4 regions of the Streptomyces sp. NPDC036815 genome follow, and region 3 is predicted to be linked to each of the others. Evidence: riboswitches for the same ligand, from Rfam matches in the RefSeq annotation. Region 3 holds a riboswitch; each other region holds the start of a gene.
What was found. A riboswitch is a leader RNA that binds a small molecule or an ion and turns the genes downstream of it on or off. The one in region 3 is predicted to bind cobalamin.

Region 1 (7,713 bases), on a different contig from region 3:
TGCTCGACGATCACGGGCGCCTGCTGCTTGCATAGATCACACCCAGCGTGTGCACACGGTGCCTGAAAAGCCGCGCTCGAAGCCATCGGCGCGATGGAGGCCGTGAACGACAAGACCGTCGGCAGGGACGTAAGTGGGAGCCATGCCGGGACCGTGACCTTGTGTCACGTCGGGTCGGCTCACCGTGCATTCACATCATGTCGATCCTGTGCATCTTTGTCGTCGGCGCCATGGAAGACGGACGAGGCCGCCCATCTCGCTGAGGGGTGTCTGCGACCGTCTTGACGGCATGGAGTGATCATCTCTGAACGTCCGAAAGCAGGTACGGCCCCATGGGCATCTTCAGCCGTCGCCAGAACGCCAGCGCCGGGCCGACGTCCGGTGGTGGGCTCGGGACGCTCGACCGGCAGGCCGGGGGCGGTGATGCCGGGCTCGATCCGGCGCTGCGCGCGCTCGGCGGGCAGTGGACCATCGACCGTCCGCACAGCCGCATCGGGTTCTCCGTGCGGCACGCCATGGTCACGACCGTCCGGGGTGCGTTCACCGATTACGACAGCACGCTGTACTTCGACGGTGACCGGCCCTCGGAGTCGCGGGCCGAGCTCGTCATCCGGATCGGCAGCGTCGACACCGGCGTCGAGCAGCGCGACGCGCATCTCGTCGGTACCGACTTCTTCGACGCGCGCCGCTATCCGGAGATGACCTTTCGCAGTACCGCCACCGTGCACGAGGGCGGGGAGAGTTTCCGGATGGCGGGGGATCTGACCATCCGCGACGTCACTCGGCCCGTGGAGCTGCAACTCGACTATCTGGGCTCGGTCGTGGACCCCTTCGGTTTCGAGCGCGTCGGCTTCGACGGCACCACCACCATCGACCGCACCGAGTGGGGGCTCGTCTACAACCAGCGCCTCGCGGCGGGCGGCACGATGGTCAGCGAGAAGGTTCGGTTGCAGTTCGACATATCCGCGATCCGGGCCACGGACGCGGCCTCCCGGTAGCCGGAGCGCTCAGGCGGCCGGGACCGGGACCGGGCGGAAGTGCGTGGTCAGGCGGCCCGTGCTGTCCAGGACGTGGAAGGCGACGGCCGGGGGCAGGTCGCGGTGGACGTGGTGGGACGGGGACGCCTGGGGTTCCCAGGGGAGGCGGAGCGTGGAGACGACGCCGGGGGCCACCAGCAGGGGGCGGCCCGCGAACGTCGTCGCCGCGGGCGTGTGGGCGTGGCCCGCCAGAAACGCCGCGACGTTCGGGTGCCGTGCCGTCAGGTCGGCCAGGCGGTCCTCGTCGAACTGGCGGATGCCGTCCACGTACGGCGTGTGCAGCGGGACCGGTGGGTGGTGGAAGGCGATCAGGACCGGGCGCGTGGGCGGGGTGCCGGCGAGCAGGGCGGACAGCCAGGCCAGCGTCTCGTCCGCCAGCCTGCCGTGGTCCTCGCCGGGGACCGACGTGTCGCACAGGGCCAGGACGAAGCGGTCCGTGGTGAGGGAGTGGTTGACCGGCTCCGTGCTCGGGGCCTCGCCCAGCAGGTGCGCGCGGAACGCGGCGCGCTCGTCGTGGTTGCCGGGGCAGGTCAGCAGCGGGTGCCGGGACGTGAGGAGCGTGCGGGCGGCCTCGTACTCGGACGGGGTCGCGTGGTCGGCGATGTCGCCGGTGACGATGACGGCGTCCAGGTCGTACGGGAGGTCGTTCAGGTAGTCCATGACGGCCCGGGTGCGGGCGGCGCTGCGTCCGCCGTCGTCCGCGCCGGTGTCGATGTGGACGTCGCTCACCTGGGCGATCACAGCACTCACAGCGCTCACATCACTTGGCCTTGCTGATGGTGCGGGCATCCCTGTGGTTCCTCGTTCCTCGCGGTCCTCGCGGTCCTTGCGGTCCTCGCGGGGCCTCCGTAGACCCCTTCCCGCGAACCTAAGCGGCCGACAGGCCCTCGTTAAGGGCCATTTCCATGCGTCTGGCCTGGTCCACAGGCCCTCAGCCCCGCAGGAACCGCACCGAAGGACGGCCGCCCGGTGGGCCGCCGTCCTCCTCCCCCGGCGTCACCACCGCCCGCACCCCGTAGACCTCGGCGATCAGCTCCTCGGTGATCACCTCGGCCGGGGTCCCCGCCGCGTACGCCGTGCCCTCCCGCAGGACGAGCAGGTGGTCGCAGAACATCGCCGCCAGGTTGAGGTCGTGCAGCGCGATCACGCTGGTCACCGGGAGCTCCGCCACCAGGGAAAGGAGGTCCAACTGGTGCTGGATGTCCAGGTGGTTGGTCGGCTCGTCGAGGAGGAGTTCGCGGGGTTCCTGGGCGAGCGCGCGGGCGATCTGGACGCGCTGGCGCTCGCCTCCGGAGAGGGTGTGCCAGGCCTGGGCGGCGCGTGCGGTGAGTCCGGTGCGCGCCAGCGCGTCGCGTACCGCCCGCTCGTCGTGGGACGTGGGGGCCGACCAGGCCCGACGGTGCGGGATACGACCGAGTCGTACGACGTCCCGTACGGTCAACTCGACCTGCGTCGAAGCGTGTTGCTCGACCACGGCGATCCGGCGCGCCACCGCCCGGCGGCCCGTGTCGGTCAGCGAGCGGCCGTCCAGGGTGACGACCCCCGCGGCCGGGGCGAGGACGCCCGCGAGGATGCGCAGGAGCGTGGACTTGCCGGATCCGTTGGGGCCGAGGAGTCCGACGGTGGCTCCGGTGGGCGGGGCGAGGCTGACCCCGTCGACAACGAGGCGGCCGCCCGCCTCCCGGCTGACGCGGTCGGCGCGCAGCCCCGCCGCGTCCGCGGGGAGCAGGTCGTGGGTCATGACACCGTCCTCGTACGTCATGACACCGTCCTCGTACGTCATGACGCCCTCCCGTACGTCACGGCACCCTCCCCGTACGTCATGACACCCTCCGCGTCCGGTAGAGGACCGCCACGAACGCCGGTACGCCGATGAGCGACGTCACCACGCCGACCGGGACCTCCTGCGGGTCCAGGGCCGTGCGGGCCAGCGTGTCCACCCAGACCAGGAAGACCGCCCCGGCCAGCGCCGTGACCGGGAGCAGCCGGGCGTGCCCGGAGCCGACGAACGCTCGGGCCGCGTGCGGCAGGACCAGGCCGACGAAGCCGATGGCGCCCGCCGAGCTGACCAGGGCCGCGGTCAGCAGTGCCGTCGTGCAGAGCAGGACGAGCCGGGTGCGGGCCACCCGGACGCCCAGGGTCGCGGCCGCCTCCTGGCCGAACGCGAACGCGTCGAGCGTACGGGCGTGGGTGAGGCAGACGAGCAGGGTCACCGCGAGCACTCCGGCGCACAGCCACACGTCCGTCCAGCCGATCCCGCTGAGCGAGCCGAGGAGCCAGAACAGCACGCCACGCGTGGTCTCGGCGTCGCCCGCGGTGAGCACCACGAACGAGGTCAGCGCGGAGAAGAGCTGCATGGCCGCGACGCCGGACAGGACGACCCGGTCCGTGGTGCCGCCCAGCGTGTGGCTCAGGAGCAGCACCAGGGCGAAGGAGCAGACCGCCCCGGCGAAGGCGCCCGCCGAGACCGACACCGCTCCCCCGCCGACCCCGAGGACGACGACCGCGACCGCGCCCGTGGACGCCCCGGACGACACCCCGAGCACGAAGGGGTCCGCGAGGGGGTTGCGGAGCAGGGACTGCATGACCGCCCCGCAGACCGCGAGGCCCGCGCCGCACACCGCGGCGAGCAGGGTGCGGGGCATCCGCAGGTTCCAGACGATGCCGTCCCTGATCGGGGTGAGCGGGGTCTCGCCCCAGCCGAGGTGGGCGGCGACGGTCGACCACACGTCGGGCACGGAGATGTCCGCGGGGCCGATGGTGACGGCCACGGACACGGAGAGGAGGAGCGCGACGACGCCCAGCGACCAGAGCAGGCCCAGGCGCAGCCCTGTCCGCAGGCCGTGCGGCGGGGCGGGCGGGTGTACGGCACCGGGTGCCACGTCCCGCATGCCCCGTGCCACGTCCCGCGTGCCGGGCGCCACCTCCTCCGTGCCCCGTGCCCCGTCCTGCGCCCCGTCCTGCGTGCCCCGTGCCCCGTCCCGCGTGCCGGGCGCCACCTCCTCCGTGCCGGGCGCCACCCCGCCCACCCGCGTCACGTGACGAGTCCGAACTTCCGCAGCGCGGCCGCGACCTGTTCGATGCCGTCGACCGTGCGGATCGTGGGGTTCATGGCCTGGCCGCTGAGCAGCACGTACCGCTTCTTCTTCACGGCGGTCAGGTTCTTCGTCGCCGGGTTGGACTCCAGGAACTCGATCTTCGCGGCGGCGCTCTCGGCCGACTGCGACTTGCGCGTGAGGTCGCCGAGGACGATGACGTCGGGGTCGCGGTCGGCGACGGTCTCCCAGTTGATCTGGGGCCACTCCTCGCGGGTGTCGTCGAAGACGTTCTTCGCGCCGAGTTCGCGGGTGATGATGCCGGGGGCGCCGCAGCAGCCCGCCATGTACGGGGCGTCGGAATTGGCGAACCAGTACATGAGGCGCGCGTCGGAGGCGTCGATGTCCTTCGTGGCCGCCGTGACGCGGTCCTTCATGCCCGCGATCAGCTTCTCGCCGCGCTTCTTCACGTCGAAGACCTTCGCGAGGTCGCGCACCTCGCCGTAGACGCTCTCCATGGTGAGGGTCTTCACGCGCTTGCCGTCGCCCGCGCCGTCGTTGTCCTTGCCCGCGCAGTCGGTGGGCGAGACGTAGACGGGCACGCCGAGCTCGCCGAACTTCGTACGGTCGGCGACGCCGCCCTTGCCGACCGTGTAGAGGAAGGAGGCGCTGACGAAGTCCGGCTCCTTGGCGAGGACCTTCTCCAGCGACGGGTAGCGGTCGGCGAGGCGCTCCACCTTCGCGTTGTCCTTCGCCAGGTTCTTCAGGACCGGGTCGGTCCAGGTGCCGGTGCCCACCATCCGGTCGGCGAGGCCGAGGGAGAGCAGGATCTCCGTGGATCCCTGGTCGAGGGAGACGGCCCGCCGCGGCGGCGCCGTCACCTTCGCCTCCTTGCCGCAGGAGGTGACCGTGACCGGATAGCCGTCGGCGCTCCCGCCCCCGGAGTGCGCGGAGTTCCGTGCGGAGCCGTCGCCGCACGCGGTGAGCGCGAGCAGACCGGCACAGAGGAGGGCGAATGTACGGGCTGTCGAGGACACGTGATCCCTTGAGTCTCACGGCTCATACGCGGAGCCTGGCCTGCGTCACGACCTCCGTCGCCCGGTGTGCGAGCGGAGGCGCCAGCAGGTCTTCGGACTCGGGATCGACCGGGCGGGGCGCCTTCCCGGGCGTCCGGAGACACCCAGTGGCCGTGGCCCCGCCCGTCCCCCTCACCGCTGCGCGTCAGTTCCGGATTCGCACCGGATTCCCTGGCCCAGGTGTGGGTTTGACTGGCTTGCGCAAGTTATCACGCACCTGTCACACGCCTTCACGTGGTCGGCGCGGGCCTCGGCTCGCCGCGGTAGGTGCCGAACGACCAGCGGTTTCCCTCCGGGTCCTCGATGGCGAACTCGCGGCTGCCGTACGGCTTGTCCTCGATCTCGGCGGTGATCTTCACGCCCGCCCCGGTGAGGCGGCGGTACAGGTCGTCCACCCGGGCGGTGACGACGTAGGCGCCCCCGGTGCCGGGTGTGCCGCAGGTGGCCGCGGCCTCCGGGTCGTACGAGCCGAGCATGATGCCACCGCCCTCGGGCCAGTCGAGCTGGGCGTGGGCGACGCGGCCCCCGTCCTCGTAGACGGCGGTGCGCAGGAAGCCGACGGTGTCGACGAGGAAGTCGATCAGCGCGGGGGCGTCCTGGGCCTGCACGCCCGGCCAGACGGCGGGAGGGGGCGTGGTGAGGTGCTCACCCGCGGCGGGGGCCGGCTCGGGGTTCGGGTTCGGTGTGGTGTGCGGTGTGGTGTTCATGTCTTCGAGTCTTCGTCCTTGCCGTGCGCCCCGGCTTGGATATTCCGGCACTCTTCGGCCAGCCAGTGGGTGGGGCTCGCCCCGGTGTACTGCCGGAAGTCGCGGACGAGGTGCGAGTGGTCGTAGTAGCCGGTGTCGGCCGCGACCCGGGCGAGGTCCGGCGGGGCGCCCGCCGCGACGGCGCGGACCACGGCGGCCTTGGCGTGCTGGAAGCGCATGAGGCGCGCGGCCTGCTTGGGGCTGAGGCCGGTCTCGGCGCGGAACAGCGCGGTCAGCCTCCGCTCGCTGAGCGCGACGTGCCGGGACAGGCCGCCCAGGGTGCCCGTGCCGCGGTGCCGGGCCAGCCAGGCCCAGGCCTCGGCGACCTCGGGGCGGACGGCCCCCGCGGCGCGGCCGTCGGACGCGCGCCGCCGCAGGTAGGCGGAGAGGTGGGTGAACCGGTCCGCCCAGGTGTCCAGTTCGCACAGCCGCTCCCGTACGTCGGCGGCGCGGTCGCCGAACACGTCGGCGCCGTCGACGACGAGCTGACCGGTCAGGTCGGCCGCGGGCACGCCGAGGAGTGCCCGGGCCGCGAGGGGGTGCACGGCGAGCTGGATGCCCGCCTCGTGCTCGGGCTGGACGACGTACGCGGGGCTCCGGTGCAGGCCGCCCACGACGATCTCGGTGCGTGCCGCGTCCGGCCCCGTGGCCCGGTCGGGGGTGGCGCCGGTGGCGATGGGCCCGTCGAGCGAGAAGATCACCGTCAGGTACGGCGAGGGCAGGCCCCGGTGCAGGGCGGGGCGCTGCCCCGCGGTGCGGTAGCCGACGGCGGAGACGACCATGCCGTCGAGCCGCGGCGCGGCCCTGACGAACTCACGGGAGCCCATGCGAACCAGTATGCGCGGCGGGTCCCGAGGGGTCGCGGCGACCACCGCGGTGAGCACCCGAGGGTCCCCCTCCCCTACCCGTGTTCACTTCCCCCATGCCCGCCGGAGCCGGTGACTTCGATCATGGGAAATGTCCGCCGGGCCCCATAGCATTGCGCGCCGCTCCGGACGGGGCCGCGCATCGCTCTCAGGAACGGCAGGGACGTCACACCATGGCAGTACGGGCAAAGAGCAAGCTGGCCCTCATCGGCACCACGGGCGCGCTGGCCGCCGCCGTCCTCGCGGGCGGCGCGCTGTGGCCGACGGGCGAGGCGAGCGCCGCCGACACCTCGGCGGCCACCGCCCGCGAGCTGTCCCACTGGCCGAAGCCCGTGGCGAAGCAGCTCGGCAAGGTCATCGCGAAGAACGACCACAAGGGCGCGTACGCGGTCTTCGACGCGGACAACACCACGTACCGGGGCGACCTCGAAGAGGCGCTGCTGCCGTTCCTGGAGATGAAGGGCGTCCTCACCCGCAAGACCATGGACCCGTCCCTGAAGATCATCCCCTTCAAGGACGAGCCCGGTCACAAGGAGAGCCTCTACAGCTACTACCTGCGGCTGTGCGACGTGGACGACCAGGTCTCCTACCCCTGGGCGGCGCAGATCTTCTCCGGCTTCACGCTGAAGGAGCTCAAGGGGTACGTCGACGAACTCCTCGCGTACAAGAAGCCGATCCCGGCCGAGTACTACGAGGACGGCAAGCTCACGAAGACCGAGGTGAAGCCGCCGCAGTTCTCGCGCGGCATGCGGCAGCTCTACAAGACGCTGCGCGCGCACGGCGTGGAGGTGTACGTGGTCAGCGCGGCCAGTGAGGACCTGGTGCGGATGGTCCTCGCGGACCCGAAGTACGGCTACGGCGTGAAGCCGCAGAACGTCATCGGCGTGTCCATGCAGCTCAAGGACCGCAGGACCGGTGCGGTGACCAGCTCCCGCAAGGAGATCGCCGAGGGC
Region 2 (7,713 bases), on a different contig from region 3:
GGACGATCCGGCGATCCGGCGCCTCAACCCCGACGCCGATCTGCCGTCCATGCCGGTCCGCCCCGTGCACCGGTCGGACGACTCCGGCACCACCCAGAACTTCCAGGCCTACCTCGCGGGCGCGGCGCCCGCCGCCTGGGCCCACCCGGTCGGCAAGGCCTGGCAGGGCGGGGGCGGCGCCTCCGCGAGCGGGTCCAGCGGCGTGGCATCGGAGGTGACCTCGGGGTTCGGTGCCATCGGCTACTTCGAGCTGTCCTTCGCGCGGGACCGGCGGATCAAGACCGTGAGCATCGACACGGGCGCGCCCGCCCCGGTCGCACCGACGCCGACGACGGCGTCGGCCGGAATCGCGCAGGCGCGCGTCGCGGGCAAGGGCCGGGACATGAAGCTGAAGTTCCGCTACGGCGCCGCGCATCCGGGTGCGTACCCGATCGTCCAGGTGACCTACGAGATCGTCTGCGACAAGGGAAACCACGAGGAGACGCTGCCCGCCCTCAAGTCGTTCCTGACGTACACGGCGAGTGAGGCGGGCCAGAAGGACCTGTCCGGCCTGCACTACGCGCCGCTCCCCGAATCGGTCGCCGGTCAGGTGCGCGACGTGGTCGGCACCCTGTCCTGACGTACGGGTGCGGCTTCCCGTGCGGGTGACCGAGGGGCCGCTCCTCTTTGAGTACCCGTACTCATGATCGGGAGCCACGGCTCGCGCAAGCTGGTGTGGCAACGTGCGACGAGCCGACATGAAGGAGCCGACAGTGGCCAGGAAGATCCGAGTTCGTACCGCCCCGCGAGCGATCGGCGGCCGTGTGGCGCGGGTCGCGGTGGGACTCGCGCTGGCTGGTGCGGTGGGTGGCGTGCTCTCCGCCTGTTCCACGGAGGACGCGATCTGCGGCGGCGGCGAGTATCCCGTCCTGCGGGTGGGTGGCAGCGGGTCGGCGTGCCAGCCCGACGGGGAGGAGCCGCCCAAGGGCTATGCCCGCTACCCGCAGGGGAAGGTCCCCGAGCATGTCGGGGACAAGTGGGACACGTACTGGAACGATCACACGCTCGACAAGGACGGCAGGATCGTGAAGCTGAAGGACGGCGAGTGATCGCGCGGACGCCGACTCGCCGGACGGGGTGGACTTACTAGGACGTCCAACTATATGTTCGTGACCAGAGCCCGCGGTGCAGGGAAGCCGGTGTGAATCCGGCGCGGTCCCGCCACTGTGACCGGGGAGTGCGTTCTCGCCGAGCGATACGCCACTGACGGAGCACGTCCCGTCGGGAAGGCGGGAGAACGCGCGCTGATCCGGGAGTCAGGATACCGGCCGCGGGGTGTTCCGTGTTGTCCACGAGGATGGAGCAGACACGCATGGCACCGGTCCGTGACCACGACCCAGGTGATCCGGCGAAGCGAGCGGCGACCCCTGTCGACGCCCGACTCCACGACGGCTCTTAGGCCTTCGCGTCCCACGTCAGAACCGCCCGCCCACCGCACCCGGTGGCGCCGACGGCCTGCCGTGCCATCCCCGGACTCACCTGACGAGAGCAGGCTCTCATGGTCCGTGAACTGACACATTTCATCGGCGGCAAACACGTGCGCGGGGCGTCCGGGCTCTTCGCCGACGTGTACGACCCCAACACCGGCTTTGTACAGGCACATGTGCCGCTGGCCGGGCGTGACGAGACGGTCGCGGCGATCGCCGACGCCGAGTCCGCGCAGCGTGCGTGGGGGGAGTGGAACCCGCAGCGGCGCGCCCGCGTCATGCTGCGTTTCCTCCAACTCGTCGACGAGGAGCGGGAGTCCCTGGCCCGGCTGCTCTCCAGCGAGCACGGCAAGACGGTCTCCGACGCCCACGGTGACCTGCAACGCGGCCTCGAAGTAGTCGAGTTCGCCGCGGGCATCCCGCACCTCCTCAAGGGCGAGTTCACCGACAACGCCGGTACCGGCATCGACGTGCACTCCCTGCGGGTGCCCCTCGGCGTCACCGCAGGGATCACCCCGTTCAACTTCCCCGCCATGATCCCGCTGTGGAAGGCGGCCCCCGCGCTCGCCTGCGGCAACTCCTTCGTCCTCAAGCCGTCCGAACGCGCGCCCTCCGTCCCGCTCAGGCTCGCCGAACTGTTCCTGGAGGCGGGTCTGCCGCCCGGTGTCCTGAACGTCGTCAACGGAGGCAAGGAGACCGTCGACACCCTCCTGGAGGACCCCCGGGTCCAGGCGCTCGGCTTCGTCGGGTCCACGCCGATCGCCGCGCACATCTACGCCACCGCCGCCGCGCACGGCAAACGCGCCCAGTGCTTCGGCGGCGCCAAGAACCACATGATCGTCATGCCGGACGCCGACCTCGACCAGGCCGTCGACGCCCTCGTCGGCGCCGGGTACGGCTCGGCGGGGGAGCGCTGCATGGCCATCGCGGTCGCCGTCCCCGTGGGCGAGGAGACCGCCGACGCGCTCGTCGCCCGGCTCAAGGAACGCGTCGCCGACCTGCGCATCGGCCCCTCCGACGACCCCGGGGCCGACTTCGGCCCGCTGGTGAGCCGAGACGCTCTCGACCGGGTCCGCCGTTACGTGGACATCGGCGTCAACGAAGGGGCCGAACTGATCGTGGACGGGAGGGACTTCACCCTCCCTGGCCACGAGAACGGCTTCTTCGCCGGAGCCACGCTCTTCGACCGCGTCTCGCCGCGCATGCGGATCTACCGCGAGGAGATCTTCGGCCCGGTGCTGTGCGTGGTCCGCGCGGCCGACTACGAGACCGCTCTGCGCCTGCCCACCGAACACCCCTACGGCAACGGCGTGGCCCTCTTCACCAGGGACGGCGACACCGCCCGCGACTTCACCCGCCGCGTCGGCGCCGGCATGGTCGGGATCAACGTGCCGATCCCCGTACCGGTGGCGTACCACACCTTCGGAGGCTGGAAGCGGTCCGGCTTCGGCGACCTCAACCAGCACGGCCCCGACGCCGTCCGCTTCTACACCCGTACGAAGACCGTCACCTCGCGCTGGCCCTCCGGGGCCAGGGAGGGTGCGAGCTTCACCATCCCGACGATGGGATGACGGCGATGACATCGATGGCCACCACCCTCACCAAGGACCAGCTCGCACTGGCCGAGGTCACACTCGACTTCGCCGATACGTATCTGGCGCCGCACGCCGTCGCCTGGGACCGCGACAAACACTTCCCCGTGGACGTCCTGCGCAAGGCCGCCGAACTGGGCCTCGGCGGAGTCTACGTACGCGAGGAGCACGGCGGTTCCGGGCTCGGCCGCACCGACGGAACCCTCGTGTTCGAGGCGCTGGCCACCGGCTGCCCCTCCATCGCGGGCTACCTCTCCATCCACAACATGGTCGCCTGGATGATCGACCGGTACGGCGACCAGGACCAGCGCGCCCGCTGGCTGCCGGACCTGTGCACGGCCGCGTCCCTGGGCAGCTACTGCCTCACCGAACCCGGTGCCGGATCGGACGCGGCGGCCCTGCGGACGCGGGCCGAACGCCACGGCGGGGGCTACGTCCTGACCGGCGTCAAGCAGTTCATCTCCGGAGCGGGCGCCTCGGACGTGTACGTCGTCATGGCCCGCACCGGCGAGGAGGGGCCCGGCGGCATCTCCGCGTTCGTCGTCGAACGGGACGACCCCGGCCTCTCCTTCGGCGCCGACGAACGCAAGATGGGCTGGAACGCCCAGCCGACCCGCCAGGTGCTCCTCGACGGCGTCCGCGTCCCCGCCGGCCGGCGGCTCGGCGCCGAGGGGGACGGCTTCCGCATCGCCATGTCCGGCCTCAACGGCGGACGCCTCGGCATCGCGGCCTGCTCCCTGGGCGGCGCCCAGAGCGCACTGCACCGCAGCGTGGCCTACCTCGCCGACCGCGAGGCGTTCGGCGCCTCGCTCCTGGACGCCCAGGCGCTGCGGTTCCGGCTCGCCGACATGGCCACCGAGCTGTCGGCCGCCCGCGCGCTGGTGCGTCAGGCGGCCGACGCCCTCGACAGGGACGACGCTCGGGCCCCGCAGCTCTGCGCCATGGCCAAGCGGTTCGCCACGGACACCGGCTACTCCGTGGCCGACCGGGCGCTCCAACTCCACGGCGGCTACGGCTACTTGAGCGAGTACGGCATCGAGAAGATCGTCCGTGACCTGCGGGTCCACCAGATCCTGGAAGGAACCAACGAGATCATGCGCCTGATCGTGGCCCGCGGCCTGACCGAGGCCGTCCGATGAGCGCGGCGGACGACTCCGTGCTGCTCGACTCCGTGCTGCTGCGCGTCGAAGGCCGCGCGGCCCATGTGGTCCTCAACCGCCCCAAGGCCCTCAACGCCCTCACCCACACCATGGTGCGCCGCATCGACCAGGCACTCACCGACTGGGAACGGGACCCCGCGGTGGACACCGTCGTCCTCACCGGAGCGGGGGAGCGCGGCCTGTGCGCGGGCGGGGACATCCGGTCCATCCACGAGGACGTGACGACCGGTGACGGAGAGGCGACGCGGGACTTCTGGCGTGACGAGTACCGCCTCGACGCCCGCATCGCGCGCTTCCCGAAGCCGTTCGTGGCCGTCATGGACGGCATCGTGATGGGCGGCGGTGTCGGCGTCTCGGCCCATGCGGAGGTGCGCGTGGTCACCGAACGCTCCCGCGTGGCGATGCCGGAGACCGGCATCGGCTTCGTGCCCGACGTCGGCGGCACCTATCTGCTTGGCCTCGCGCCCGGCGGGCTCGGTGCTCATATCGCCCTCACCGGGGCGCAGTTGACGGCCGGGGACGCGCTCAGGTGCGGCCTCGCCGACCACTTCGTACCGTCGTCGGCCCTGCCCCGGCTGATCGCGGACCTCGCCGAGGCGCCCGTACGAGACGTCCTCCCGCGATACGTCCAGGACGCGCCGCCCGCTCACCTGGCCGACGAGCGCGAGTGGATCGACCACTGCTATGCCGCCGACACCGTCGAGGAGATCGTCGACCGGCTCCACGCGGACGGTTCGCGCGCGGCGAAGGAGGCGGCGGAGACCCTGCTCGGGCGCTCGCCCACCGCGCTCAAAGTGACCCTGGAGGCGCTGCGGCGCGCACGCGGCCTCGGCTCGCTGGAAGCCGTCCTCGACCAGGAGTACCGCGTCTCGTGTGCGGCCCTGACCTCGTACGACCTCGCGGAGGGCATCCGCGCCCAGGTCATCGACAAGGACCGCACGCCGCGCTGGAGCCCCGGCACGCTCGCCGAGGTGGCCGCGGACGACGTCGCACGTTTCTTCGCGCCGCTCGGGGGCCGTGAACTGGCCCTGAACGGCGGGGCCGTGACGCAGGAGGTGGCGTGGTGAGCGGGGCCAAGGGTGCAGGGCTCGCCGAGTCAGTCGAGACAGCCGAGGCAGTTGCGTCTGCCGAGTCGGCCGAGGCGAGGACCGTCGCCTTTGTCGGACTCGGCAACATGGGTGGTCCGATGGCCGCGAACCTGGCCGCCGCCGGGCACCGCGTGATCGGCCACGACCTGGCGTCCGGCGCGCTGGCCGCCGCGGCGGCGAGGGGAGTGCTGCCCGCCGCCTCGGCCGTCGAAGCCGTGGCGGACGCCGACGTGGTCGTCACCATGCTGCCCGCCGGACGCCACGTCCTCGCGCTCTACCGGGACGGGGGGCTGCTCACGGCGGCGGCTCCGGGCACGCTGTTCCTCGACTGCTCCACCATCGACGTCGCGGATGCCCGCGCCGCGCACGAGGCGGTGACCGCCGCCGGCCACCGGGGGCTCGACGCGCCGGTCTCCGGCGGCGTGGTCGGAGCCGAGGCCGGCACCCTGACCTTCATGGTGGGCGGCGGCGCGGCGGAGTTCGCGCAGGCCGAACCCCTGCTGGCCGTGATGGGGAAGCGGGCCGTGCACTGCGGGGACGCGGGCGCCGGGCAGGCGGCGAAGATCTGCAACAACATGATCCTCGGCGTCTCGATGGTCGCCGTGAGCGAGGCCTTCGTACTCGGCGAACGCCTGGGCCTGACCGCGCAGGCCCTCTTCGACGTGGCCTCCACCGCGTCCGGCCAGTGCTGGGCGCTCACCTCCAACTGCCCGGTGCCGGGCCCGGTCCCCGCGAGCCCGGCCAACCGCGAATACCGACCGGGCTTCGCGGCCGCCCTCATGGCGAAGGACCTCGGCCTGGCCGCCGGGGCGGCACGCGCGACCGGCGTGGACGCCGCGCTGGGCCTGCGCGCGGCCGAACTGTACGAGGAGTTCGCCGCGGACGGCGGGGCGGAGCGCGACTTCTCGGCGATCGTGCAGACGATCAGGGAGCGCTCCGGCCCGGTGATCACCGGCGCGGACGTCACCTGAACGTGAGCTGACCGCAAGGCCTCGGCGGCCTTGCGGTCAGTGCGAGCGGGTCGCCGACGGGCCGGCGCCGGTGCTCACGATGTCGCTGGCACTCACGACTCCACGGAGATGAACTGGCTGTCGGGGGCGTCCGGAGGAGGCGCCGCCGTGGCGTCCGTCGACTCGGGCGCATCCTCCCGTGCGCCTTCGGCGCCCGTGCCCGAAGCGGGCGAGGCACCCTGGCCGGCGGTGTGTCCGCCGTCGCCGCCCACGGACTCCAGCCACGGGATGGCGTACACGTTGGTGCGGGCCGGCTGCCTGGCCGCCGCCAGCGCCAACTGCTCCGCCCTGGCCGAGGGCGGGCCGTCGGTCGGCGGCGAGAAGGGAACCAGACTGCTCAGCCAGGCGACGATCTGGACGCCGGGGACCGTGAGGGTCGTGCCGTCGAAGGACGACGCGAATCGACGGGTCGACGAGCTGTTCTGGTAACTGCCCGAGAGGGAGAAAGGACCTATTCCGACGCTGCTGCGGATCGACGTGGCCTGTGTGGCCCGCTGGAGGTCGGTCGTACCCCAGTCCGCGCTTATCTTGATGTCCCTTGCCACGATGAATGCCGTCGGCAGCAGGGAGAAGATTCCCTCATTCTTGTCGCTGATCTCGCCGGTCGAATAGTCGCCCGGGCGACGGCCTGCCGTGCTCCAGCCGCGCAAGGAGGTGAGAGAAGTGTCCAGCCAGCGGCGGCGTATTTCAATCCGGCCGAAACGGAACGAGATGTTCATGTTCGATGTCTCGGTGTGGAGGCTGTACTGGGTCCTTTCCGTGGAACCGGCCGCGCCGACCCGCCACAGACCGAGATTGATCCCGCCGCCCGCTCCATAGCGGGAGAATCGCGATTCCTCGTTGATGCGGAGCCTGTTGGAGCTCAGCGTCAGTGCCGTGAAGTTCGCGGCGGCCGATTCGGCGAACCAGTTGCCGGGGAAGGCCTCGCACAGGTGCCAGAAGATGTTGGCGTCGACGAGGCTGCCTCGCCTGGTCTGCAGATACGTCTGCCGGGCGCGGGAGAAGATGCCCGCAAGGCTCGACTGCTGGTGCTGTCCCAGGGTGGCGAGGGCGCTCTCCACCACGCCGGGGCTGGCTGCCTGGAGGTCCTGGTAGGCCAAGTCGACGGGTGCCCTGAGCACCGGCGCCAGGATCGCCCACTTCCGCTGGTCCTCCGGTTTGCTCAGGTCGTACTGGAGGAAGTTGGTCGTGTAGCTGAGCAGGGCGGCGTTGTACAGCTGCATCTTGTTCTTGTAGTTGCGGTACAGCGGTGAGTCGACCTTCACCGTGACGGGAAGACCGTCCTGGTCGAAGTCCTGCCCGTCCACGAACAGCAGATTGAACGCCTTCTCGTAGGCCTTCTGTCCCTCGGGGTCCGCCGGTGGCGGGTTCACGTTCGCGCGGACGATCTCGCCGTA
Region 3 (7,713 bases):
AGGCCAACAAGGCCGGCGACACCGCCATCATGAACGTCGTCCCGAAGACCGGACCGAGCGACCACGAGACCGAGGAACTGGTCAAGTCGCTCCGCTCGACCGCCGACGGCATCGGCTCCGACACCGGCTCCGAGATCCTGGTCACCGGCCAGACCGCGATGACCATCGACTTCTCGCAGACCCTGGACGACGCCCTCCTGCCCTACCTCGGCCTGGTCGTCGGCCTGGCGTTCCTGCTCCTGATGCTGGTCTTCCGCTCGATCCTGGTCCCGCTCAAGGCGGCGCTCGGCTTCCTGCTCTCGGTGGCCGCCGCGCTCGGAGCCGTGGTCGCGGTCTTCCAGTGGGGCTGGCTCGCGGACATCGTGGGCGTCGACCAGCCGGGTCCGATCATGAGCATGATGCCGATCTTCATGATCGGCGTGGTCTTCGGCCTGGCGATGGACTACGAGGTCTTCCTCGTGACGCGGATGCGCGAGGCGTACGTCCACGGGGCGCGCCCCGGCGAGTCGGTCGTGACCGGCTTCACGCACGGCGGACGGGTCGTGGCCGCGGCCGCGATCATCATGATCAGCGTCTTCTCCGGCTTCATCATGGAGAACGACGACATGATCAAGATGATGGGCTTCGGTCTGGCCATCGCCGTCCTCTTCGACGCCTTCGTCGTCCGCATGGCGATCGTGCCCGCGGTCCTGGCCCTGCTCGGCAAGTCCGCCTGGTGGCTGCCGCGCTGGCTGGACAGGCTCCTGCCCAACGTGGACGTGGAGGGCGAGAAGCTGCACAAGAACCTCGGTGACACGGGGACACCCGAGGCCGAGACGGACCGGGAGCTTGCCCCCGCGGGCAGGTGACACACGACGGTCCGGCACGGGCGGGCCGGCCGGGACACCCCTGAGGGGGAGCGTCCCGGCCGGCCCGCCCGGTCTTTTTCCCGGCTCCGTCGGAGCCGGGAACACGCGCCTCAGCCGCGGTCCGCGTAGACCATCCAGACCTGCCCCGGGGCGAAGGGCATCGGTTCACCGTTGTCGCGGGTGAACGCGGTGCCCCCGGTCGCCTCGGAACGCTTCCAGCGCGTGGGGTAGCTCCTGCCGTCTCGCAGCACCAGCGCCCGGCCGCTGCCGACCGTCTCGATGTACGGCGTCACCGCGCCGTTGACGTCCTTGAAACGCGAGGGACGCATGGTCACGTACTGGATCACGACGGTGGGAGCGCCGAGCCGGGAGCCCGACGTACTGAGCGCGGGGGCGCCGTCGAAGGAGGCGAGCCACCGGTGCTCCCGCGGCGACCAGTCGAAGGTGTGCCGGGCGGCGGAGTAGCGGACGGTCCGGCTTCCGGTGGGGGTGCCGCCCGCCGGAGCCGGGCCGAAGCGGAAGCCGATGTCGGTCGGGTGGCCCGCCCGCGGCGCCGAACGCAGCAGCGCCCGTGGGCGTACGAAGAGGTTGTGCGGGGCGGGGCGGGCGCTGTCACGGAAGTAGGCGCGCGGCACACGGTCGTGCGGGCGGGCGTACAGCGGCGCTTCCCTGAGCACCTTCTGCAGGGCGCTGCGCACCCCGGAGTAGGCGAGCACGGGCCGGCCGAACTGGCGCAGGAGTTCGGTGTCGGACTCGCGCGCGCTGCGCACCGGGCCGACCGACTCCGGAACCCTGCTGGAGTACACGCCCATCAGGCGGCTCATGCCGCCCTCGACCTTCTCCACGTAGACGATGTCCGCCTGGTCGAGACCGGTGTGCGGCCGTGCCGCGCGGGCGTTGTCGAACTTCACGGCGAGGACCGGCCCCTGGCTCGCCAGCTGCCCGGTGAAGGGGGAGGGGGTCCGGTGCGCGGCACCGTCCCCGTGAGCCGGGGCGCTCGCGAACGAGGGGGCGCTCACGGCGAGCGCCGCCATGGCGACCAGCGCGAGCACACGTGTGCCGAGACGGGTGCGGCGGGTGGCCCGGGCTGTCCTGGCTGCCATGGGGACGTCTCCATTCGTGGCGGAACCGGTGGTGCCTGACGCAGCCGCAGATCTACCGCCCCGGACCCCGGCCCCAACCGCCGCTGCGCCATCCACCACCGCCACGTCACTCTTTACGGGGGCCCGCCGCGTGGCTGCGCATCGAAGGGCGCTCCGGGATGCTCCGACATCGGCCGGGCTTGGCCATGTACGCGCCACGCGGTACCGTCACTGCGATATCGACGACAGCACGACGGAAGCCGGTGTGAATCCGGCACGGTCGCGCCACTGTGTGCGAGCGGTCCCCATACCGCTTGTGAGTCAGACCCGTGGCTGTCGTCCTGTGCACCACCGAGACGGGACGCGAACTCCCGAAGGAGGCACCGCCATGGCGCAACACGTCGTTCAGCCGACCGCCGACGCACCTGCCGTACCGGTCAAGCTGCCGCTGAAGGTGATCGCCCCGTGGGCGGTCTTCTTCGGAATCCTGATGCTGGTCCTGCTGTACTTCGTCGGCGCCGAACAGGGCGCCACTTCCGTGTTCAGCGGCGCGGAGGTCCATGAGTGGGTGCACGACGCCCGCCATCTGCTCGGCTTCCCCTGCCACTGACCAGGGGGAATCCGGCCCGCTCATGAACTCGGCAACCGTACGCAACCTGCTCGTTCGAGGCATGCTCGCCGGTCTCGCGGCCGGCGTGCTCGCCCTCGTCATCGCCTACTGGCTCGGTGAGCCGAACGTCGACGCCGCCATCGACTTCGAGGAGGCCCACGCGGGCCACTCGCACGGCGACGAGGCCGAACTCGTCTCCCGGAGCCTGCAGTCCACCGCCGGCCTCGCCACCGGCGTCCTCGTCTACGGGGTCGCCTTCGGCGGCATCGCCGCGCTCGCCTGCGGCTTCGCTCTCGGCCGCGTCGGCCGGTTCGGCCCGCGCGCGACGGCGCTGCTGCTCTCGGGCTGCGCGCTGCTCACCGTGTACGTCGTGCCGTTCCTGAAGTATCCGGCCAACCCGCCCGCGGTCGGCAACCCCGACACCATCGGCAAGCGGACCTCGCTGTACCTGCTGATGACGGTGCTCAGCGTGCTCCTCGCGATCGCCGCGACCCTGCTGGGCAAGCGGCTCGCGCCCGCGCTCGGCGCCTGGTACGCGACCGTCGTGGCCGTGCTCGGTTTCGCCGTGGCCATCGGGCTGGCCTATGAGTTCCTACCGGTGGTCAACGACGTTCCCGAGCATTTCCCGGCCGCCCTGCTCTGGCGCTTCCGGCTCTCCGCCCTCGCCGTGCAGGCCACGCTGTGGGGCGCGTTCGGGCTGATCTTCGGGGAGTTGGCGCAGCGCCTGCTGCTGCCGAAGCCGACGGCGTCCACGTCCGGGGAGCCGGTCGCGGCGGACCGATAGGGCCGGGGGAGCGCCCAGGCACCCCGAGCCGCGCCTCATCACCCTCGACGGCGTGCGGCGGTCGCCCTCACGGCGGCCGTGCTGCCGGCCCGCCACCACGATCAGGGCGGCCGCCGAACCGAGCGCGTCACGCGGCGCCGAGCGGGCAGCCGAGCCGGATGTTCCAGCGTCCGGAGCGTCCGCTGAGTTCCGTCGTCGACAGCGGCAGGACGTCGCATCGCCAGAAGGCCGACAGCGGAGCCCCCGTCGCATGCACGACCGCCGCACGCACCACCTCGGGTTCCACGACGGCGAGGACGCGTCCGGACGGGGTGTCCGCCCGGAGCGCGTCCAGCCACCCGGCCACCCGCGTGCACACGTCGGCCACGGACTCGCCGCCCGGAGCCGCGCTCTCCGGCTCGGTCAGCCAACGAGCCACCGCCTGCGGTTCCCTGGCGTGCACGTCCTCCAGCGGCCTGCCGCGCCACCTGCCCGGGTCGAGACCGGCCAGCGACGCCACCGCCAGGCCCGCCCCGAGGCCGAGGGCGTCGGCGGTCTGCGCGCAGCGCGCGCCGGGGGAGACGAGGACCTGGCACCCCGTGGGCAGGGTTCCGGCCGCCCGACGCGTCTGGGCCGCACCGGCCGGGTCGAGGGACTCGTCGTCGCCGAACACACCGCGCCGCGCCGCGGCGGTCAGGGCAGGTGTGACGAACAGCACGCGCGTGGTCACGGAACGTCCTTCCGCGGGTGGGGAGTTGGAGAGGCCTTGGCGCATCCCTCAACGGAGTGCGGCGAAGGCGCGCCGGTCCGGGGCTCGCCGCCTTCCGTGGGCTCGGCGTCCCGCACGAATCGCCGCAGGTGCGCGCGGACCGCGTCGGGTTGTTCCAGCCAGGGTTCGTGCCCGGCGCCCTCGATCCGCGTCAGCGGAAGACCGAGCCGGTGCGCCAGGGAAGCGAGTGAGGACAGGGGGCGCGGGTCGTCGGCCCCGCCGAGGAGCTCCGTTCGCGCGGGCAGGCACGCGGACAGGCCGTCGAGATGTGCGTCGAGCGGGTCCGCGCGGCCTTCCCTGCCGAGGTCACCGTTCATCGCCCAGTTGACCGGGCGCCGCCGTCGGGCAGCCTGCGTGGCCCATGCCCATCCGAGTTCGGGATCGGCGTGGTCGGTGGACCACGCCAGTGTGAGCAAGTCGACTTCCTGCTCCTCCGTACGGCCCGTCAACTCCTCCAGCGCGCGGAGCCGCTCCCTCCGTGCGGCGGACATGCGGCGGTCGCGCTCCGCCCGGTACGCGGTGCGCCAGTCACCGCCCCGCAGTGCCGTCCAGTGCAGTCGCGCCCCGTCGCGCATCGATGCGAGGCCCTGCGTCCGAATCGAGGTCACCGCGCAAACCTACCCGGACGTGACCCGCCCGCCCGCTGCCGGGAGCGTCGGACCAACACCGGCCCCACCCGCCGCACACGGCCTCTGAACAGGGGCGTACGCGGTGGTATACGCGCTCGCGTGTGCCACCCCCGCGCCCACGGCGCAAGTTGTCAGCAGATCAGTTGCGCACTAATGTCACCACGCCTTGGTGCACGGGAAATCCGGTGTGATGCCGGTGCGGCCCTCGCCACTGTGATCGGGAAGTCCGGCTCCAGCCCTCGCGGCAGCCACTGGGTACTCACGTACCCGGGAAGGCGGAGTCCGGTCGGTACGACCCGTCAGCCAGGAGACCGGCCAAGGCGCGTTGTCCATCCACGAGGTGCTGGAGAGGGTCTGCCGAGCCATGCACATAGCCGAGGGTTTCCTCCCGCCGGCGCACGCGATCGCCTGGGGCGTAGCGTCCGCGCCGTTCGTCGTCCACGGAGTCCGCTCCCTGACCCGTGAGGTCAGGGAACACCCGGAGAGCACCCTGCTCCTCGGCGCCTCCGGGGCCTTCACATTCGTTCTTTCCGCGTTGAAGATCCCGTCCGTCACGGGCAGTTGCTCGCACCCGACGGGAACCGGCCTCGGAGCGATCCTGTTCCGGCCGCCCATCATGACGGTGCTCGGCACCATCACCCTGCTCTTCCAGGCTCTGCTGCTCGCCCACGGCGGGCTCACCACCCTGGGCGCCAACGTATTCTCGATGGCGATCGTCGGGCCCTGGGCGGGATACGCGGTCTACCGGCTCCTCAAGCGGTACGACGTGCCGCTCATGGTCGCCGTGTTCTTCGGGGCGTTCGTCGCCGACCTGTCCACCTACTGCGTCACCAGCGTCCAGCTGGCCCTGGCGTTCCCCGACCCCAGCAGCGGATTCCTGGGCGCCCTGGGCAAGTTCGGCGGCATCTTCGCCGTCACCCAGATCCCGCTCGCCGTCAGCGAGGGGCTGCTCACCGTCCTGGTGATGCGGCTGCTCGTGCAGTCCAGCAAGGGCGAGCTCACCCGGCTCGGCGTGCTGCTGCAGGGCAAGCGGACCGTGACGACGGCCGAGACGAAGACGGGGGCCAACGCCTGATGAGCCGGAACGCGAAGATCAACATTCTGCTGCTCGTGGTCGTCGCCGCGCTCGCGGTGCTGCCCCTGGCACTCGGACTCGGCGACGACAAGGAAGAACCGTTCGCAGGCGCCGACGCGCAGGCCGAGACGGCGATCACCGAGATGGAGCCGGACTACGAACCGTGGTTCTCCCCGCTGTACGAACCCCCCTCCGGGGAGATCGAGTCGGCGCTCTTCGCCCTGCAGGCGGCCATGGGCGCCGGGGTGCTCGCGTACTACTTCGGGCTGCGCAAGGGACGCCGCCAGGGCGCGGAGCAGCTCCTCGAGCAGCGCGAGCGGACCGGTTCGCCGACCGGTTCGACGCCCGACGCGGCGGACAAGCGGCCCGAGACCGAGCAGGTCTGACCCGGCGTGCTGCCCATCGACGCGGCGGCGCACAGCAGCCGCTGGCGCCGCCGTCACCCCGTGGACAAGGCCGTGCTCGGGCTCGGCCTCACCGTCCTCGCCATCTCCCTGCCGCCCTGGCCGGGCGCCGCCCTGGTGGTCCTCGCGGCGCTCGTCCTGCTGCTCGGACCCGCGGGCGTGCCGCCCCGCAAGCTGTGGCGCGCCTACCGGGTGCCGCTCGGCTTCTGCGTCACGAGCGCCCTGACGCTGCTCGTCCAACTCGGCGGCCCCGACGGGTTCGTGACGCTCGCCGACGGTGGTCCCGCGCGCGCGGGCGGCCTGCTCCTGCGGACTTCCGCCGCCTCGCTCGGGGTGCTCCTGTTCGCCTTCACCACGCCGATGTCGGACCTGTTGCCGCGGCTGGTGAAGGCGGGCGTGCCCGCGCCGGTCGTGGACGTCGCACTCGTCACGTACCGGATGAGCTTCCTGCTCCTGGACTCCATGAGCCGGATCCGCCAGGCGCAGGCCGCCCGGCTCGGCCACACCACCCGCGCCGCCACCTGGCGCTCCCTGGCCGGTCTCGGCGCCACCGCGTTCGTGCGGGCCTTCGACCGGGCGGGCCGGCTGCAGGCCGGGCTCGCGGGACGCGGCTACGACGGCACGCTGCGGGTCCTCGTGCCCGACGCCCGGATCTCCCGGCGCTTCGTGGCCGCGGCCGCGGTACTCCTCGCGGGCCTCGTGGCCCTCACCCTCGTACTGGAAAGGTTCCTTCCATGACCGAGCCGAGGGCTCTTCGCGAGCCGGTCGACCGCGGCGGGCCGAGCGAGCCCCTGGTCGCCCTGCGCGGCGCGTCCTACGCCTACGAGGACGGGCCCACCGTCCTCGAAGGCCTGGACTTCGACATCGTCGCGGGCCGCGCCCTGGCCCTGCTCGGACGCAACGGCAGCGGCAAGACCACCCTCATGCGGCTGCTCAGCGGGGGGCTGCGCCCCGCGGCGGGCGGGCTGACACTCGAAGGGGCCCCGGTGACGTACGACCGCAAGGGCCTGACCCGCCTGCGCACCACTGTCCAGCTGGTCGTCCAGGACCCCGACGACCAGCTGTTCGCGGCCTCCGTCGAGCAGGACGTGTCCTTCGGCCCGCTGAACCTCGGCCTGCCCGACGCCGAGGTGCGGGCACGGGTCGCCGAGGCGCTCGCCGCGCTCGACATCGTGGCGCTGGCCGACCGGCCCACCCACCTGCTCTCCTACGGCCAGCGCAAACGGACCGCCATCGCGGGCGCCGTGGCGATGCGCCCCCGCGTCCTCGTCCTCGACGAACCGACCGCGGGCCTCGACCCCGACGGCCAGGAACGTCTCCTCGCCACGCTGCAGCGCCTGCGGGACGCCGGGACGACCGTGGTCATGGCGACCCACGACGTGGACCTGGCGCTGCGCTGGGCCGACGACGCGGCGCTGCTCACCCCCGCCGGGGTGCGGACCGGGCCGGTCGCCGAGATGCTGGGCCGGCGGGACCTGCTCGCGCGGGCCGGGCTCCACCTGCCGTGGGGAATCGCCGTCGGGGAGCTCCTGC
Region 4 (7,713 bases), on a different contig from region 3:
GTTGAGGATCACCCCGGCGACCCGCACCTCGGGGTCCCAGGACGCGAAGCCGTGCACCAGCGCCGCCACCGACCGCGACTGCGACGACGCGTCGACGACCAGCACGACCGGCGCCCGCAGCAGCTTCGCGACATGCGCGGTGGAGGCCAGCTCGCCCTGCCCGGCGGCCCCGTCGTACATCCCCATCACGCCCTCGACCACGGCGAGATCGCACCCGGCAGCGCCGTGCGCGAACAGCGGCGCGATCAGGCCGGGCCCGCACAGGTACGCGTCGAGGTTGCGGCCGGGACGGCCGGTCGCGAGCGCGTGGTAGCCGGGGTCGATGTAGTCGGGGCCGACCTTGTGCGGCGACACGGCGAGCCCGGCCGCCGCGAACGCGGCCATCAGGCCCGTCGCGACGGTCGTCTTGCCGCTGCCCGACGACGGCGCCGCGATGACGAGGCGAGCTACCACTCGATGCCCCTCTGGCCCTTCTGGCCCGCGTCCATCGGGTGCTTGACCTTGGACATGTCGGTGACCAGGTCGGCGAAGTCGATCAGCTGCTGCGGCGCGTTGCGGCCGGTGATCACGACGTGCTGGGTGCCGGGACGGCCGCGGAGGACCTCGACGACCTCCTCGACGTCGATCCAGCCCCAGTGCATCGGATAGGCGAACTCGTCGAGGACGTACAGCTTGTACGTCTCCTCGGCCAGGTCACGCTTGACCTGCTCCCAGCCCTCGCGGGCCTTGTCCTCGTTCGTCAACTCGCCCTCGGCGGGAGCGCGCTGGATCCACGACCAGCCCTCGCCCATCTTGTGCCAGGCGACCGTACCGCCCTCGCCCGATGCGCCGAGGACCTTCAGCGCGTTCTCCTCGCCGACCTTCCACTTCGCCGACTTCACGAACTGGAAGACCCCGATCGGCCACCCCTGATTCCAGGCGCGCAGCGCGAGCCCGAACGCGGCCGTCGACTTGCCCTTGCCGATGCCCGTGTGCACGAACACCAGCGGGCGGTTGCGGCGCTGGCGCGTCGTGAGCCCGTCGTCCGGTACGACGTTCGGCTGTCCCTGCGGCATTAAGCGGCCCTCCTCGAAGGCGAGTTCATTGTCTGTACGTCCTTGACGAGGCCGGCGATCGAGTCCGCCCGCAGCTCGTCGAGGGTCACGGCCGTCGCGCCGAGCTCACCCGCCAACCGTCCCGCGAGACCCAGGCGTACGTAGCCGGATTCGCAGTCGACGACGACCGAGGCGACCTGGTCGTCGGCGAACAGCCGGGCCGCGCGCCCGGCCTGGGCCACGGGCTCCACACCGCCCGTCGCGCGCCCGTCCGTCACCACGACCACGAGCGGCCGCCGCGCGGCGTCCCGCAGCCGCTCGACCCGCAGCACGTCGTGCGCCTTCAGCAGGCCCGCGGCCAGCGGGGTGCGGCCGCCGGTCGGCAGCGATTCGAGCCGGGCGGCGGCCGCGTCCACCGACGACGTCGGCGGCAGCGCCACCTCGGCGCCCGTGCCCCGGAACGTCACGAGCCCCACCTTGTCGCGCCGCTGATAGGCGTCGAGGAGCAGCGAGAGTACGGCGCCCTTGACCGCGCTCATCCGCTGCCGCGCCGCCATCGACCCGGAGGCGTCCACGACGAACAGCACGAGGTTGCCCTCGCGGCCCTCGCGCGTCGCCTGCCGCAGATCGTCACGGCGTACGACGAGCCCGGTGCCGGAGCGCCCGCGCGCCTTCTGGTGCGGGGCCGCGGCCTGCACCGTGGCCGCCAGGTGCAGCTTGGTCAGGGCGCCCCGGGGGCGGCGCGAGCCCGTCGTGCGCCCGTGTTCGGTGCGGGCGCGCGAGCGGCGGCCCGCCGCGCCCTCGCCGATGCCGGGCACGCTCAGCATCTTGGTGCGGAACGGCTCGGCGGCCCGCACGGCCTGCTGCTCGCCGGCGGCTCCGCCCGGGGCCGGGGCGGGCTCCTGCGCGGGCTCCTGGGGGGCGGTCGTCCCGTCGGGGTCCGGGCCCCGGTCCTGCGCGGGAAGCTCGGGGGAGGGGGAGTCGGGGCCGTCGGGACCGTCGGCGGGGGGCTGTCCGCCGCCGCCCCCGTCGGGGCCGCCGTCCGGGCCGCCGCCCTCGGGGTCGTCACCGCCCTCCGGAGGCTCCGGCTCCGTGTCCTCGCGCGCCTCCTCCAGCGTCTCGTCGAGCTTGTCCTCGTCGAGCCCGGGGGCGTCGAAGGGATTGCGGCGCCTGCGGTGCGGCAGCGCGAGCAGCGCGGCCTGGCGCACGTCCTCGCTCTGCACGTCGGTGCGGCCCGCCCACGCGGCGAGGGCCGTCGCCGTGCGCGCCATCACGATGTCCGCGCGCATCCCGTCGACCTCGAAGGCGGCGCAGGTCGCCGCGATCTGCCGGAGCGCCGCGTCGCCCAGGGTGACCCGGGGGAGCAGCGCGCGGGCCGCCACGACCCGCTCGCGCAGCGCGCCCTCGTCCTCGTGCCAGCGTCCGGCGAAGCCCTCGGGATCGTCGTCGTAGGCGAGCCTGCGCCGGACGACCTCGACGCGCTGGTCGGTCTCGCGGGACGCGGCCACCTCGACGGTGAGCCCGAACCGGTCGAGCAACTGCGGCCGCAGCTCGCCCTCTTCGGGGTTCATCGTGCCGACGAGCAGGAAGCGCGCGGCGTGCCGCACGGAGACGCCCTCGCGCTCCACGTACGAGGCGCCCATCGCGGCCGCGTCCAGGAGGAGGTCGACCAGGTGGTCGTGGAGGAGATTGACCTCGTCGACGTAGAGGATGCCGCGGTGCGCGTCGGCGAGCAGACCCGGCTCGAAGGCCTTCACGCCCTCCGCGAGCGCCCGCTCGATGTCCAGGGCACCGACGAGCCGGTCCTCGGACGCGCCGACGGGCAGCTCCACCATCCGCGCGGGCCGCGCGGTGGCGCCGCCCGCCTCGTGCGGGCCGTCCGGGCAGTTCGGGTCGGCGGCCTTCGGGTCGCACGAGAAACGGCACCCGGCGACGACCGGCACCTCGGGAAGCAGCGCCGAGAGCGCGCGCACGGCGGTGGACTTGGCGGTGCCCTTCTCCCCGCGCACGAGCACACCGCCCACTGCGGGCGAGACGGCGTTCAGCAGGAGCGCGAGCCGCAGGTCGTCCTGGCCGACGAGAGCGGTGAACGGGTACGGGGTGGTCACTGAGCCTCCTTGATGCGGTGGTGCGTGGTGGTGCTCACGACGGCGCTCACGAGGGCGCGCCGGGCGCGATGAACGGCAGCCCGGCCGGCGCGCCGTTCTCGATCAGGCCCAACAGGCCGTCCGTGTCCGCGTGTTCTTCGATCAGGTCGCCGAGCAGGTCGAGCTGTTCCTCGCGCAGCGTCCCGAAGCTGGTGTCGGGTGCGGGGACGAAGCGGCGTCCGGCCGCGCGGGCGACCTCGGTGAGGAACCGGCGCCGGAACGCGTCGCTCTCCAGCGACCCGTGCCAGTGCGTGCCCCACACCTCGCCGACCCGGCAGCCGTCCAGGAAGGGTTCGCCGCCCGCCACCTCGGCGACGCCGTGGTGGATCTCGTACCCCTCGACGGGCTCGCCGAGGGCCTCGCCCACCGGCCGGGCGAGGGTCTTCTCGCGGGCGAACCGCACCCGCACCGGCAGCAGCCCGAGCCCGTCGACGGACCCGGCCCGCGACTCCACCTCGTCCTCGATGTGCTCGCCGAGGACCTGGAAGCCGCCGCAGATGCCCAGCACCGGCCTGCCCTCGGCGGCGCGGCGCGCGAGGGCGTCCGCGAGGCCGCGCTCGCGCAGCCACCGCAGGGCGCGCACGGTCCCGCGCGTGCCCGGTACGACCACGAGGTCGGCGTCGACGAGTTCCTCGGCCCGGTCCACGAACCGCACGACGACGCCCGGCTCCGCGGCCAGTGCGTCCACGTCGGTGAAGTTGGACATCAGCGGCACCGCGCACACGGCGACCCGCAGCACGTCCTCGCCGACCGGCGGGGCCACCACGGACTCCCGGACGGCGCCCCGCAGGGACACCCGCAGGCCGTCCTCCTCGTCGATGCCCAGCCCGTGCTGGAACGGCAGCACACCGAACGTGCGCCGCCCGGTGAGCCCGTGCAGCATGTCGAGCCCGGGTTCGAGCAGGGAGACGTCGCCCCGGAACTTGTTCACCAGGTAGCCCGCGACGAGTTCCTGGTCGGCCGCGCTCAGCAGCGCCGTCGTCCCGAAGAACGACGCGAACACCCCGCCCCGGTCGATGTCCCCGACCACCAGTACGGGGAAGCGGGCGGCGCGCGCGATGCCCATGTTCACGATGTCGGTGCGCCGCAGGTTGATCTCGGCGGGACTGCCCGCGCCCTCACAGATCACGGCGTCATACGTGCCCCGGAGCTCCTCCAGGCATCCCACGACCGTGTCGAGCAACTGCGCCTGCCGCCCCCCGTGGTAGCCACGGGCGCTCATCTCGCCCACGGGCCTGCCCATCAGCACGACCTGGCTCGAGCGGTCACCGCCGGGCTTGAGTAGTACGGGGTTCATCAGCGCGCTGGGCTCGACGCGGGCGGCCTGGGCCTGCATGGCCTGGGCCCGGCCGATCTCCGCCCCCTCACGGGTGACGAAGGAGTTGAGGGACATGTTCTGCGCCTTGAACGGCGCGACGGACACCCCTTTGCGGGTCAGCCACCGGCAGATGCCGGCGGTGACGACGCTCTTCCCCGCGTCCGAGGTGGTCCCGGCGACCAGCAGTCCACCGCTCATGCTTTCCCTCTCCTCGACCTTGCCGACCGCAGCACCCAGCGGGCACCCACCACGACCCCGAGGGCGAGCAGGCCGACCCGGCGGGACAGCTCGGCGGCCCGCTCGATGTCCGCCGCCTCGACGTCGCGTCCCGCCGCGTTCAGAACGGGCCGGTGCTCGACCCGGCCCCCGTACGAGAGCGTTCCCCCGAGCCGCACGCCCAGCGCCCCGGCGAAGGCCGCCTCGACGGGCCCGGCGTTCGGGCTCGGGTGCGCGGCCGCGTCGGCGCGCCACGCCCGTACCGCCCCCGAGGGCGAGTCACCGGCCAGCGCCGCGAGCCCCGCGGTGAGCCGCGCGCCCGGCCAGCCGAAGACGTCGTCGAGGCGGGCGGACGCCCAGCCGTAGCGCCGGTACCGGGGCGACTTGTGGCCCACCATCGCGTCCAGCGTGTTGACGGCCCGGAACCCGACGAACCCGGGGACGCCGCCCAGGGCGCCCCACACGAGCGCGCCGACGACCGCGTCGGAGGTGTTCTCGGCGACGGACTCCACGACGGCCCGGGCGATGCCGTCGGCGTCGAGCGCCTGCGGGTCCCGTCCGCACAGGTGCGGCAGCCGCTCCCGCGCGACCTCGATGTCCCCGGCCTCCAGCGCCCCGCCGATGGCCCGCGCCTCCCGCGTCAGCGACGTACCGCCGACGACGGCCCAGGTGGCGGCGGCGGTCAGCGCGACGGACCCGGCCCGGGAGCGGCGTACGAGAGCGGTGGCGAGGGCGGCGGCACCCGCCGCGCCCCCGGCGCACACCACGGCGTGCAGCACACCCCAGCCTCGGTGGTCGCGCCACAGCATCCGCTCGACGGCGCCCGCGGCACGGCCGAACGCGGCGACCGGATGGCCCCGGCGGGGATCGCCGAGCAGCAGGTCACCGAGGAGGCCGGCGGCGGCGCCGTACGCGAAGTCGCGATCGGCACTCATGCGCTCAGCCCGCCGCTGCGCTGAGGAGACGGCTCGTACTCAAGAGAAGGGGCGGCACCGGGCGGCCGAGCATGGCGATATGTCCTCACTCAGGGTGTCCGCGCCCTGGTTCGACGTGATCGGCGGCGAGAGTTCCTGGCTCGCGGGGAATGGCTCCCCGGTGACAGTGGCGGGACCGCGCCGGATTCGCACCGGCTTCCTCTTCTGCCGCCGTAGTTGGCCCGGGCAGTCCACCACGGCCCGCGAAGGCCCGTCAACTCGCTGTTGACCTGCGGCGGGAGAGTGTGTTGGGGCCCACACGGGCGGCCCGCGCGCGGGGCCCGCACGCGAGGTCCTGACATGCGCGTGGGGCGCGGAGCGTCCGTACGCTCCGCGCCCCACGCGGGACGGCTGCCGTCAGGCGACGATCAGGAAGATCCCGTACGCCACCGCCGCCGCGCACAGGGCGAAGCAGGCGTACGCGCCGGTGCGGGCGAGGGGGGCGGCGCCACCGGTGGAGGCGGCCGCCGTCTGCTGCTTGGAGAGGCCGACGATGCCGAGGGTGAAGAGGCCCACCAGGGCCACGGTCACCGCGAGACTGACTCCGAAGACGGAGCCGAGAGCTGCCCAGTCGATGCTCATGCTGGTCTGTCCTTACACGGTCGCGGGCCGGGCGGGGTCCGCCATGGCGCCGGTCGTGGTGGTGGTCGGAGCCGTGACGGTGGCCTTGACGGACGCGTCCGACGCGACGGAAGAGGCCATCGCGCCCACGGGGGGCGGCGTGACGGCGGCGATCGCGGTGGTCACCACGCCCGCGGGCTCGGTGGTCGCGGTGTCGTCGGTGCGGATCTCGTCATCCGTGACGTTGGTGTGGTCGACGGCGTTGCGCCGGGAGAGCGTCCAGATCACGCCCGATCCGGCGATCAGGAGCGCCGCGGTGGCCGTGATGCCCCAGGGGCCCTGCTTGGTGAGGAACTCGGCGCCCGCGCCGACCAGACCCGCGGCCGGCAGGGTCAGGCCCCACGCGACGAACATCCGGGTGGCGGTCGACCAGCGGACGACGCCGCCCTTGCGGCCGAGGCCCGCGCCCATCACGGCGCCCGAGCAGACCTGGGTGGTGGAGAGCGAGAAGCCGATGTGGGAGGAGGCGAGGATCGCGGTCGCGGCGCTGGTCTGGGCAGCGAAGCCCTGCTGCGGCGCGAGGTCGGTCAGGCCCTTGCCCATGGTGCGGATGATGCGCCAGCCACCGAGGTAGGTGCCGAGCGCGATGGCGATGCCGGCCGAGACGATGACCCACATCGGGGGGTTGGCGCCGGGGTTCAGGACGCCGCCCGTGATCAGGGCGAGCGTGATGATGCCCATGGTCTTCTGCGCGTCGTTCGTGCCGTGGGCCAGGGAGACGAGTCCGGCGGAGGCGATCTGGCCTGCGCGGTAGCCCTTGGCGGTGGCCTTCTGGTCCGTGGTGCGGCCGATGCGGTACGTCAGGCGCGTGGCCAGCGTCGCGGCGATGCCCGCGACCAGCGGAGCGGCGACGGCCGGGATCAGGATCTTGGTGACGACGGTGCCGCCGTTGATCGACGACCAGCCCATCGACATGACCGCGGCGCCGATGAGGCCGCCGAAGAGCGCGTGGGAGGAGCTGGAGGGCAGGCCCACCAGCCAGGTCAGGAGGTTCCAGAGGATCGCGCCGACGAGCGCGGCGAAAATGACCTCGGTCTTGAGGCCGTCCTCATTGACGATGCCGCCGGAGATCGTCTTGGCGACTTCGACGGAGAGGAAGGCGCCGACGAGGTTCAGCACGGCGGACATGGCCACCGCCGTCTTGGGCTTGAGAGCGCCGGTCGAGATGGTCGTCGCCATCGCGTTGGCAGTGTCGTGGAAACCGTTCGTGAAATCGAACACGAGAGCGGTGACGATCACGATCCCGAGGAGAAGCGTGATGTGTTCCATTTACCCAGGCTTCTGTTGGACGTCAGTGGCATGTGGAACGTAGGCAACCCGGGTGAACGGAAAGTGAACTGGGCCGGGCGGTGCGGTGACCCGAAGCGGAGTGCCCTTGCTCCGTATTGAGCTGATCTCTGATC

Region 1: it holds a riboswitch for cobalamin, as region 3 does, so the genes downstream of both, ACZ69I_RS03720 (ABC transporter substrate-binding protein) here and ACZ69I_RS34260 (energy-coupling factor ABC transporter permease) in region 3, are expected to answer to the same signal.
Region 2: it holds a riboswitch for cobalamin, as region 3 does, so the genes downstream of both, ACZ69I_RS10725 (CoA-acylating methylmalonate-semialdehyde dehydrogenase) here and ACZ69I_RS34260 (energy-coupling factor ABC transporter permease) in region 3, are expected to answer to the same signal.
Region 4: it holds a riboswitch for cobalamin, as region 3 does, so the genes downstream of both, ACZ69I_RS05790 (cobalamin biosynthesis protein) here and ACZ69I_RS34260 (energy-coupling factor ABC transporter permease) in region 3, are expected to answer to the same signal.

What each region holds. Positions count from the first base shown of each region.
Region 1 is NZ_JBVJPW010000001.1:842,426-850,138, reverse strand. It holds gene ACZ69I_RS03745 (helix-turn-helix domain-containing protein) at 1-35, shown strand, start outside; gene ACZ69I_RS03740 (YceI family protein) at 333-998, shown strand; gene ACZ69I_RS03735 (metallophosphoesterase) at 1,008-1,787, opposite strand; gene ACZ69I_RS03730 (ABC transporter ATP-binding protein) at 1,969-2,778, opposite strand; gene ACZ69I_RS03725 (FecCD family ABC transporter permease) at 2,858-3,928, opposite strand; gene ACZ69I_RS03720 (ABC transporter substrate-binding protein) at 4,072-5,109, opposite strand; cobalamin riboswitch at 5,176-5,360, opposite strand; gene ACZ69I_RS03715 (VOC family protein) at 5,379-5,855, opposite strand; gene ACZ69I_RS03710 (AraC family transcriptional regulator) at 5,852-6,721, opposite strand; gene ACZ69I_RS03705 (HAD family hydrolase) at 6,934-7,713, shown strand, end outside.
Region 2 is NZ_JBVJPW010000003.1:421,451-429,163, reverse strand. It holds gene pstS (phosphate ABC transporter substrate-binding protein PstS) at 1-619, shown strand, start outside; gene ACZ69I_RS10730 (SCO0607 family lipoprotein) at 753-1,088, shown strand; cobalamin riboswitch at 1,146-1,326, shown strand; gene ACZ69I_RS10725 (CoA-acylating methylmalonate-semialdehyde dehydrogenase) at 1,538-3,037, shown strand; gene ACZ69I_RS10720 (acyl-CoA dehydrogenase family protein) at 3,052-4,197, shown strand; gene ACZ69I_RS10715 (enoyl-CoA hydratase/isomerase family protein) at 4,194-5,285, shown strand; gene mmsB (3-hydroxyisobutyrate dehydrogenase) at 5,282-6,277, shown strand; gene ACZ69I_RS10705 (hypothetical protein) at 6,370-7,713, opposite strand, start outside.
Region 3 is NZ_JBVJPW010000025.1:100,885-108,597, reverse strand. It holds gene ACZ69I_RS34290 (MMPL family transporter) at 1-848, shown strand, start outside; gene ACZ69I_RS34285 (DUF3048 domain-containing protein) at 959-1,951, opposite strand; gene ACZ69I_RS34280 (CbtB domain-containing protein) at 2,319-2,540, shown strand; gene ACZ69I_RS34275 (CbtA family protein) at 2,563-3,324, shown strand; gene ACZ69I_RS34270 (histidine phosphatase family protein) at 3,452-4,033, opposite strand; gene ACZ69I_RS34265 (alpha/beta fold hydrolase) at 4,030-4,680, opposite strand; cobalamin riboswitch at 4,852-5,035, shown strand; gene ACZ69I_RS34260 (energy-coupling factor ABC transporter permease) at 5,066-5,776, shown strand; gene ACZ69I_RS34255 (energy-coupling factor ABC transporter substrate-binding protein) at 5,776-6,162, shown strand; gene cbiQ (cobalt ECF transporter T component CbiQ) at 6,169-6,918, shown strand; gene ACZ69I_RS34245 (energy-coupling factor ABC transporter ATP-binding protein) at 6,915-7,713, shown strand, end outside.
Region 4 is NZ_JBVJPW010000001.1:1,286,333-1,294,045, forward strand. It holds gene ACZ69I_RS05770 (cobyrinate a,c-diamide synthase) at 1-453, opposite strand, end outside; gene cobO (cob(I)yrinic acid a,c-diamide adenosyltransferase) at 447-1,055, opposite strand; gene ACZ69I_RS05780 (putative cobaltochelatase) at 1,055-3,142, opposite strand; gene ACZ69I_RS05785 (cobyric acid synthase) at 3,189-4,697, opposite strand; gene ACZ69I_RS05790 (cobalamin biosynthesis protein) at 4,694-5,650, opposite strand; cobalamin riboswitch at 5,758-5,903, opposite strand; gene ACZ69I_RS05795 (hypothetical protein) at 6,047-6,271, opposite strand; gene ACZ69I_RS05800 (inorganic phosphate transporter) at 6,284-7,579, opposite strand.